4 regions of the Nitratireductor rhodophyticola genome follow, and region 3 is predicted to be linked to each of the others. Evidence: riboswitches for the same ligand, from Rfam matches in the RefSeq annotation. Region 3 holds a riboswitch; each other region holds the start of a gene.
What was found. Region 3 has a riboswitch for cobalamin ahead of KUG85_RS17935 (ribonucleotide-diphosphate reductase subunit beta). Riboswitches for the same ligand answer to the same signal wherever they lie in the genome.
Positions count from the first base shown of each region.

Region 1 (2,192 bases), on a different contig from region 3:
CATGGCGTTTGCGATCTCCGACCAGTCGGCCGTGCGCGGGTCTTTCGGGTCCTTGATGAACATGGCGACACGCAGCGTCCCGCCCATTTTTGGCTCCTGCGCCATGGCCCGCTCCGGGGCGGCGAGGCCCAGCATTCCATAGGCTGCCGCCGTCGACGCGCCGAGCGCGCTTGCGAGCGCAAGAAACTCACGCCGGTCCATTCGGCCGGCTCGTGCCTCATCCGCCATTTCGGCAACGCGGGCCGGCACCTTCTCGCCATTGCTCTTGAAAAACGTCATCGACGCACTCCCATTATCTACCGTTTTCGGTTCGCGATTAGCATTTCCCATCCCGCCCCCGATGTCAAAATTCCCCGGGGTTCGGAAATCGAATTCTGCAACTTTTTCGACAATTCCAATGACGGGTTTGCGACAGTATTGCCGCAAAAACTACATGAAGAGCCGATTCCGCAATAATGAAGTATTTCACCCAACTGACAGACACTGACCCGGAACAGCGCACCGGACGGTAACGGCGCGCAACGGTCGATTGACGATGCCGGAGCCAGTTGCTAAGCGATTTCGGTTCGCTTGAGGTGCTCCGGCAGGTGTCCGCCCGCCGGAGGAAAAGGGAACACGGAACGGTCATTCTTCAATGGACCGCAGCCGTGGCTGCTCCCGCAACTGTGAGCGCTGAGGCTCCTCCAATGCCACTGGGTGCAAGACCCGGGAAGGCGAGGCAGCCGACGAAGCGCGAGCCAGGAAACCTGCCTTAGGCCGTCACCGACCGGATGCGGGACGCTTCCGGGGCTGTGTTTCTCGCAGTGGTGGCGATTGTCATCGCTGGCGGGGGGATTGAAGTCAGGCGTCTGTCGCTCTCCAGCAAACCGGAAAAACTTGGTTCTGGAGCATACGCATGCGTTCATATCGACACCGAAACTCTATCCTGTCCAGCACGACCGCGCTGATACTGGGCTTCGCCACGCTCACCACGCAGGCCGAGGACTTTGAGCTCGACACACTGGTCATCACCCCCAGCCGCACCCCAACGGAGGCAACGAAAGTGGGCTCCACGGTGGAAGTGATTGGGCGCGAAGAGATCGAAGAACAGTCTCTGCCGCTTGCGGTGGAATATCTTGACCTTTTGCCGGGTGTAAACCTGTCATCGCCAGGGGGCGTGGGCGCGGAAGGCAGTCTGTCGATCCGCGGCGCACCCCGCCGCTACGTGAAAACCCTCTACAACGGCATCGACATTTCCGACCCGACCAGCACCCAGGTGCAGACATCCTACCAATATCTACTGTCCGGTGGGCTACAGAGCATCGAAGTCCTGAAGGGCTCGCAGAGCACACTCTACGGCTCCGACGCCATTGCGGGAGTGATCAGCCTGTCAACACTGGACGACGTCGAGCCCGGCATCACCCACATCCTTCACGGTGAAGGTGGTTCGCATGGCTCGTTTGGGGGTTCCTACGGTTTCAGAGCTGGCAGCGAGCAGTCGAAACTCTCCATCAACGCCACGGGCTTCCGCACCGACGGCATCTCGGCCGCAGCCTCCGGCACCGAGCGCGACGGCTACGAGAACATCACGTTCGATGCAAATGCCGAACGTGCGTTCTCCGAAGTTTTCTCCGTCTTCGGATCGGCGCTTTATATCGACGCACAGGCCGAGTTCGACAATCAGGGTTTCGGCACTCTTCTGCCGAGTGACAATCCAACGGCCACCAACCACAGCAGACAACGCGCAGGCCGCGCCGGTTTCAATCTCGACCTCATGGACGGCCGCTTCCGCAACACGGTCTCCGTGCAGGCCTTTGACCTCGAACGGTCGATTACCGGCACGGGCTTCGATGGAAGCTATAATGGTCGCCGCTACAAGGCCGACTATCAGGGCGCTTTTGACGTCAATGAATGGCTGGTCGTTCAGGGCGGCGCAGATTACGAGCGCCAGAACGCGGTCTTTCCTGCCGGCTTGTTCAATCCGGAGATTGATTCCAGTTTCTGGATTGCCGGGGTCTGGGGTGAAGCCATCGCCACACCGTTGGAAAACCTGACGCTGACCGCCGGTATCAGACAGGACGAACACAGCGAATTTGGGGGGCACACCACATATCGCGCGACTGCGTCCTATCTCTTCGATCAGACCGGGACGCGCCTGCACGGCTCCGTGGGAACCGGCTTCCGCGCGCCGAGCCTCAACGAACTCTTCGGTC
Region 1 covers NZ_JAHSSF010000001.1:14,467-16,658, reverse strand. Annotated here, with positions in the region: gene KUG85_RS00055 (ABC transporter substrate-binding protein) at 1-279, opposite strand, end outside; cobalamin riboswitch at 557-768, shown strand; gene KUG85_RS00050 (TonB-dependent receptor plug domain-containing protein) at 896-2,192, shown strand, end outside.
Region 1: another riboswitch for cobalamin. It lies ahead of KUG85_RS00050 (TonB-dependent receptor plug domain-containing protein); the one in region 3 lies ahead of KUG85_RS17935 (ribonucleotide-diphosphate reductase subunit beta).

Region 2 (2,192 bases), on a different contig from region 3:
TCGTTTGCGTCGATCTCTCGCATGTCACTTCACTTTCATGGGCAGGCCGGCAACCACCAGCGTGACGCTGTCGGCAACGGCGGCAATCTTCTGGTTCAGGAACCCCGCCTCGTCGCGGAAGCGGCGTGCCAGCGCGTTTTCGGGCACGATGCCGAAGCCGACCTCGTTGGAAACGAGAACCGTTGTTCCTTCTCTCGCGGCGAGTGCCGATAGAAGCCCCTCGGCGGCAGGCTTTGGATCATGGTCGTTCAGCATGAGATTGCTGAGCCACAGGGTCAGGCAATCGACCAGAACCGTTTCGCGGGCCGGCAATTTTTCAAGCACGCCCGGCAGGTCGAGCGGGGCGTCGCGCGTCTGCCACGCCCCCGCCCCCGCCCCCTCGCGCCGCGCGCGGTGCATGGCGATGCGTTCGCGCATCTCGTCATCGAAGGCCTGCGCCGTGGCGATGTAGTGCCAGGGCGCTGGTGCGGCCTCGATCAGCCTCTCGGCATGGCGGCTCTTGCCGGAGCGCGCGCCGCCCAGAACGAAATGAAGGGATCGCATCGCTATTTTGCCGGCTCAGCCGACAAGATGCCCGGCAAGAAAGGTCACGCCAACGCCAAGGATGGCGGCACCGGCAAGCCGGGGCTGCATGGCCTCAATGGCCCAGCCACGCGACTGGACCAGAAAATATGCGCCGAGCGCGATGGCGCTCTGGATTGCGGCGAGGCCGGCGAGATAGGCGATGAGCGGCGTCTCTTCGCTACCGACAATGGCCTCGCCGAAGGCATAGCCATGGAACAAGCCGACCACCAGGAACAGGGCGAAGACGAGGATTTGGTTCTCCACCGCCCGGCCGCGCGCCAGAAGCCAGCCGCCGGCAAGAACGCTTGCCGCGATGATGATTTCAGCCGCCGGCAGATCGAGCAGCATCAGGTGCAGACCGACGCCGATCAGCGAGCCGGCGACGAACAGAAGCGGCGCAAAAAGGCTCATGCCGGCAACGGCAGCCAACAGGCCGGCGGCGACGATGAAGGCCAGATGATCGAGCCCGATCACGGGATGCGCCAGACCCGAGACCAGTCCCTCATAGAGGGTCGTGGGCGTTTCTCCGCCCATGGCGTGATGGGCCTCGGCGCTGGTTGCGAAGAGCGATGAAAAAACGAATGCGGAAAAAATGCGTGCGATACGCGTGGTCATGTCCGGTCCTTTCCCCTCCACCCGAGGGATACGGTGTTTCTTTCATACTGTCGGCAGGTTTCCTGGCTCACGGGTCGAAGCGTTTTCCAGCCTTCCCAAGACAAAAAGCCTCAGTGGCGATCAGGAAAACGCTCACCGCTTACAGTTGCGGGGGCAGCCATGGCCTTGGCGCATTTTGCGCCGCACCATGTTCCCTCTGGTCCGCTTGCGCGGAACCGACAGCGGCCCGACCATACAGGAGTCGTCTCTCCCGGCAAACGCTTTCTTCACGCATTGACAGACATGCCAGGCGAGCCATAAATGCGAGGCAGACGGTCCTCTTCCCTCAAGGGAGGAGGCTAAGAGGGAATGCGGTGCGGGCCTTGCCCAATGCCGCAGCTGTCCCCGCAACTGTAAGCGGAGAGCGCACCTGACACGCCACTGGGGCAACGCCCTGGGAAGGCTGGAGAGCGCAGCGACCCGTGAGCCAGGAAACCTGCCGTCTGAAAATGAAATCCTGACCGCCTGGCGGGTGTCCCGGGCAAGGAGTGTGCATTGTGACTGCCGATTGCGCCGCTCAGCGCCTTCTCTCTGCCATTCATGGCGACCTTGCCCGAACGCGGCGTGAAAGGGCTGGCGTCTCCTTCACCCGCATCCCCGCATTCACCACACTCCGTCTGAAGGATATCCCATGACCACGAGCTTCAATCGTGTGCCCTGCACCGTCGTGACCGGCTTTCTCGGTGCCGGAAAGACAACGCTCATTCGCAATGTGCTGGAAAACACCAAGGGCAAGCGGCTTGCCATCATCGTCAACGAATTCGGCGATGCCGGCGTCGATGGCGAGGTGCTGAAGGGTTGCGGGCTCGACAATTGCCCGGAGGAAAACGTGCTCGAACTGGCCAATGGCTGCATCTGCTGCACCGTGGCCGACGATTTCGTGCCGGCACTCGACCAGATTCTCGCCCGTGAGCCGAAGGTGGATCACATCCTGATCGAGACTTCCGGTCTGGCATTGCCCAAGCCGCTGGTGC
Region 2 covers NZ_JAHSSF010000005.1:80,537-82,728, reverse strand. Annotated here, with positions in the region: gene cobO (cob(I)yrinic acid a,c-diamide adenosyltransferase) at 1-23, opposite strand, end outside; gene cobU (bifunctional adenosylcobinamide kinase/adenosylcobinamide-phosphate guanylyltransferase) at 25-543, opposite strand; gene KUG85_RS18780 (HupE/UreJ family protein) at 559-1,179, opposite strand; cobalamin riboswitch at 1,215-1,414, opposite strand; cobalamin riboswitch at 1,475-1,676, shown strand; gene cobW (cobalamin biosynthesis protein CobW) at 1,850-2,192, shown strand, end outside.
Region 2: another riboswitch for cobalamin. It lies ahead of KUG85_RS18780 (HupE/UreJ family protein); the one in region 3 lies ahead of KUG85_RS17935 (ribonucleotide-diphosphate reductase subunit beta).

Region 3 (2,192 bases):
AGGTAAAGCGTCTTGCGGTCGGCGATCCCCATCAGCCATGCATGCATGCCCGGTATGAAATGGCTGCCCATCTCGAGAATGAAGATCGGAAGGGTGAAGATTGCAGCCAGCGTGAAATCGCGCTTGAGCGAACGAAACTCGGCGGCCTTGGCCTCCTCATGCGCATCGCGCGCGGCAGCGCCATCGGAACGGGCAACCGGCGTGTAACCGGATTTGCGGATCGCCGCTTCCACGCCGCTGCGCGCTTCATCGTTCAGGAGCTCGACGGACGCGCTTTCGGTTGCGAGGTTGACCGCGACCTTGGAGACGCCGGGCACGGCGGCAATCGCCTGCTCCACACGCCGCACGCAGGACGCGCAGGTCATGCCCTCGATGCCGATATCGAGATGGCTCTCCGGCACGCCATAGCCGGCACGTTCCACCGCGCTGACAATGCTGGAAAAATTAACGCCGGGCCGCACCGCCACATCGGCCGTCTCGGTCGCCAGATTGACCGAGACGCTCTCAACGCCATCGACGGCGGCAATCGCCTTTTCCGCGCGTTTGACGCAGGAAGCGCAGCTGAGCCCCTCGATGCGGAAGCGTTTTACATTGGCCGAAGACATATCGGCAGGAAGGGTATTCATCGCTTTCACCCTGAATGACTATTGTTCAGGATTGCGCTTCTAAACCTTCCAGTCAATGGAAGGTCAAGCGAGAAAATCACTGCATCGTTTCCGAGTCGGAAAAGGCGCTGAGCAGCAGGCGCAGATACTGCACTTCCGGGTGGTTCGGCAGCCGCCTGTCGATCTCGGCAAGCTGGCGGCGCGCCGCATATTCGATATCGGCATCGCCCGGCAGGCTCAAAAGCCACTCCATGAAAGCGCGTTGCTGCGCGGGGATCGAACCCGCCCGCAACAGCTTCATTCTGGTTGCGTCATACGCCATGGATCAGTCCCAGCTCAACGCGCCTCCGCTCTGATACTCGATGACGCGGGTCTCGAAGAAGTTCTTCTCCTTCTTCAGACCCATCGCCTCGCTCATCCACGGAAACGGGTTTTCGGTTCGGCGAAGACCGGGGCCAGACCGAGTTGGGCGCAACGGCGGTTTGCGATGCAATGCATGGACTGCTCGCACAGCGCCGCGTTGAGACCGAGAAAGCCCGTTCATACCATGCGGTTTCGGTGTTTCCAGTGGAATGCGGAACCGTGGCGGTTCCATTGGTGTGTTTTGCTTCAGTCGCCGGCATATAGACCCCCGTGGCGGTTGGACAGGGGCGCGGAGACATGCGGCGCGACGGCAGACCCGGGCGACACACGCACCACCGGGACACCCCGCCCGTGGACGTTTATTTCGTCATGGCAGGTCTCCTGGCTCGCAGGTCGTCACCGCTTTCCGGCCTTCCCGATGCGCTGGGGCATCAGTGACTCAAAGTGAAAGCGGCTCGCTGCTTACAGTTGCGGGGGCAGCGCCGGACTTGCCCAAAAAGGCGCACCGGCTTCCCTTTTCACTTCCGACCCCGGGAGGAATCGGAAGAACCATAACCCCTATAGTTGGTATCCACCGGACCCTAGAAGTCAACATATTGTTTCAGCGGAAAACCGAAACAAACGCATGGATAATCCGCAAAGCCGCTTTGGGCATGGCTCTACGGCGCGCGCGTGATCTCCTCCAGAACGGAGAAAATCCGTTCATCATCGCATTGAGCGACATTGAAACGCAGGAACCCGCTGGCCGAGCCTGACAGGCTGAAGGCGTTTCCGGGCGCGAGCACCACGTCCCTTTCAAGCGCATGGCGGGCAAGCGTGGCCGCATCCAGCCCGTCGGGCAGACGACACCACAGGAACATGCCCGCGCGCGGCTCGATCCACGGTTCGATGCCGAGATTGCGCAGGCGCGCGCCCACCGTTTCGCGGGAGCGGGACAGACGCTGGCGAACGGTCTCCATATGCTTGCGGTAGCTGCCATCGCTCAGGAGACCGAGCACAAGCTCCGCCGCCATGGCGGGTCCGCCGAAACAGGTGGCGATGCGCAGATCGGTGAGGCCCTCGATCCAGTCGGCAGGTGCTGCAACAAACCCGCAACGCATCGAGGCGGAAAGCGACTTGGAGAAACTGCCGATATAGACGACGCGCGACAGCCCGTCGAAGGCGGCAAGCCGGGGCGCTGGTTCGACCTCGAAGTCGGCAAAAATATCGTCTTCGATGATGGTG
Region 3 covers NZ_JAHSSF010000004.1:524,773-526,964, forward strand. Annotated here, with positions in the region: gene KUG85_RS17925 (heavy metal translocating P-type ATPase) at 1-626, opposite strand, end outside; gene KUG85_RS17930 (hypothetical protein) at 703-927, opposite strand; partial or broken gene KUG85_RS17935 (ribonucleotide-diphosphate reductase subunit beta) at 931-1,142, opposite strand; cobalamin riboswitch at 1,323-1,537, opposite strand; gene KUG85_RS17940 (aminotransferase-like domain-containing protein) at 1,628-2,192, opposite strand, start outside.

Region 4 (2,192 bases), on a different contig from region 3:
ATCCGGTGAAAGAAACAACCCCCGACGCGCTGAAGGCTCTGCATGAACTTGGATTCCGCATTATCATGGCGACCGGAGATAACGAACGAACGGCGAAAGCCGTTGCTGCGCGCCTGGGCATCGACGAGATCCGCGCCGACGTGCTTCCCGAAGACAAGGCGCGCATCATCCAGGAATTGCAGCAGCAGGGTCGCAAGGTCGCGATGGCCGGCGACGGCGTGAACGACGCTCCGGCTCTGGCTCAGGCCGACGTTGGAATCGCGATGGGAACCGGGGCGGATGTCGCGATCGAAAGCGCTGGGTTTACCCTGGTCAAAGGAAATCTTGACGGCATCGTCAGGGCTCGCCGTCTGGCCCACGGAACGATGCGCAACATACGGCAGAACCTGTTTTTCGCCCTGATCTACAATACGTTGGGCGTTCCGGTAGCTGCAGGCGTACTCTTCCCGTTCTTCGGCATCCTGATTAGTCCGATGTTCGCCGCCTTTGCGATGAGCGCTTCTTCGATCTCAGTTGTCGTCAATTCGCTCAGACTGCGGCAATTGGATCTGAAATCCTGATGGAGCCGTTGTCCTGGTCTTGTCGGAGAACGGTCGCGGCCAAGCTTGTCGTTATTGACTCGGTTTCGGCGTGACGTCAGGGTAATTGTTCACACGGTTCCCGCGATGCCGAGCGCGAAGCGGGATGAAAAGGGAATGTGACGGGTGGACCCAGACCGGGCATCCAAACCACAGCCGACCCCGCGACTGTAGAATGGCGCGGCGCCATAACTCCCGAAAACGGGAGCGCCACTGGAAACATCCGGGAAGGCGATAGCGCTGGAAAACCGCCATGAGCCAGGAGACCTGCCATGTGAACGGACGGAGAGATGTTCAAGTGACTGAATGAGCAACACGGAGGTTGTCATGCTCGCAACACAATCTGTTTCGCTGCGGGTTTCGGCATCAGCACGTCTGACGACTACGCTGTTCGCTGCAATATTTGGCATAGCGTTGCTTTATTTCGCTGCGTTTGCTCATTCCGACGCACTGCACAACGGCGCCCACGACACGCGCCACGCAATCGTCGCGCCCTGCCACTAAGGCGCCACGACGTAGATGTTGACCCGGGTAATTCTGGCCGCGCTTGTAGCGGGATTGCTCGCTGGTGTGTTCGCGACCGCGGCGCAATCAGTGCGGGTTATCCCGTTGATCCTCCAAGCCGAAGCTTATGAAGAGGGGGTGTCACACGCTGAGACCGAGGACGAAGTCTGGGCGCCCGAAGAAGGCTTGCAGCGGACGTTTTTTACGTTGCTCTCGAATCTCGTGACCGGTGTTGCATTCGCACTGATTCTAACGGCTATCACTCTGATATTAGACCAACCGGTGTCGCTCCGGCATGGCGCGCGTTGGGGGGCGGGTGGGTTCGCGGTTTTCGTTCTCGCCCCAAACTTCGGTCTTCCGCCTGAATTGCGCCTGCATGGATCGGACAGTCTGCCCGATGGCGGTAAATCCCCTTCGATCAGGGCGGATGTGCTGAAGGAAAAGGGCTGGACTGTGTCCAATCTGGCTTATGCGCTGAAAACAGGCATCCAACCGGACGGCGACGCTTTTGGTGGTTCGATGGGGGAAGTGGTGCGTGACGGAACTTCCTTTCTCAGTCAGGACGATCTGACGGCAATCGCGACCTTTCTGCTGGAGCGGGAGAATGATTGACAGACGCAATTTCCTGGCGGGAACCGGGGTGCTCGTGTCAGCAGGCGTCCTGCCCGGTCTTGCTGTGGCAAAGGCGGGTGCGCAGGAGTTTGATCTGATCGCCGGATCGGTCCAGCGAGCACTTTACGAGCAGCAGCTCTCAGATCTCTGGGCCTATAACGACATTGTACCCGGTCCTGAAATCCGGGCCCGAAAGGGCGAGCGGATACGCGTCAACTTTCGCAACAATCTTGAGGAGCCCACATCCATCCACTGGCACGGGATCCGCATCGAAAATGCGATGGACGGGGTGTCCGGCTTGACCCAGGAACCCGTGCAGCCCGGAGACAGTTTCATCTATGAATTCGAGCTGCCGGATTCCGGTACATATTGGTATCACGCGCACAACAAGAGTTGGAATGAGGTCGGGCGTGGCTTGTATGGCCCGTTGATCGTGGAGGAGCGAACCTCCACCTTTGATCGCGACCATGACATCACCCTCATCATTGATGACTGGCG
Region 4 covers NZ_JAHSSF010000006.1:68,675-70,866, reverse strand. Annotated here, with positions in the region: gene KUG85_RS20185 (copper-transporting P-type ATPase) at 1-560, shown strand, start outside; cobalamin riboswitch at 638-867, shown strand; gene KUG85_RS20180 (CbtB domain-containing protein) at 885-1,082, shown strand; gene KUG85_RS20175 (CbtA family protein) at 1,098-1,694, shown strand; gene KUG85_RS20170 (multicopper oxidase family protein) at 1,687-2,192, shown strand, end outside.
Region 4: another riboswitch for cobalamin. It lies ahead of KUG85_RS20180 (CbtB domain-containing protein); the one in region 3 lies ahead of KUG85_RS17935 (ribonucleotide-diphosphate reductase subunit beta).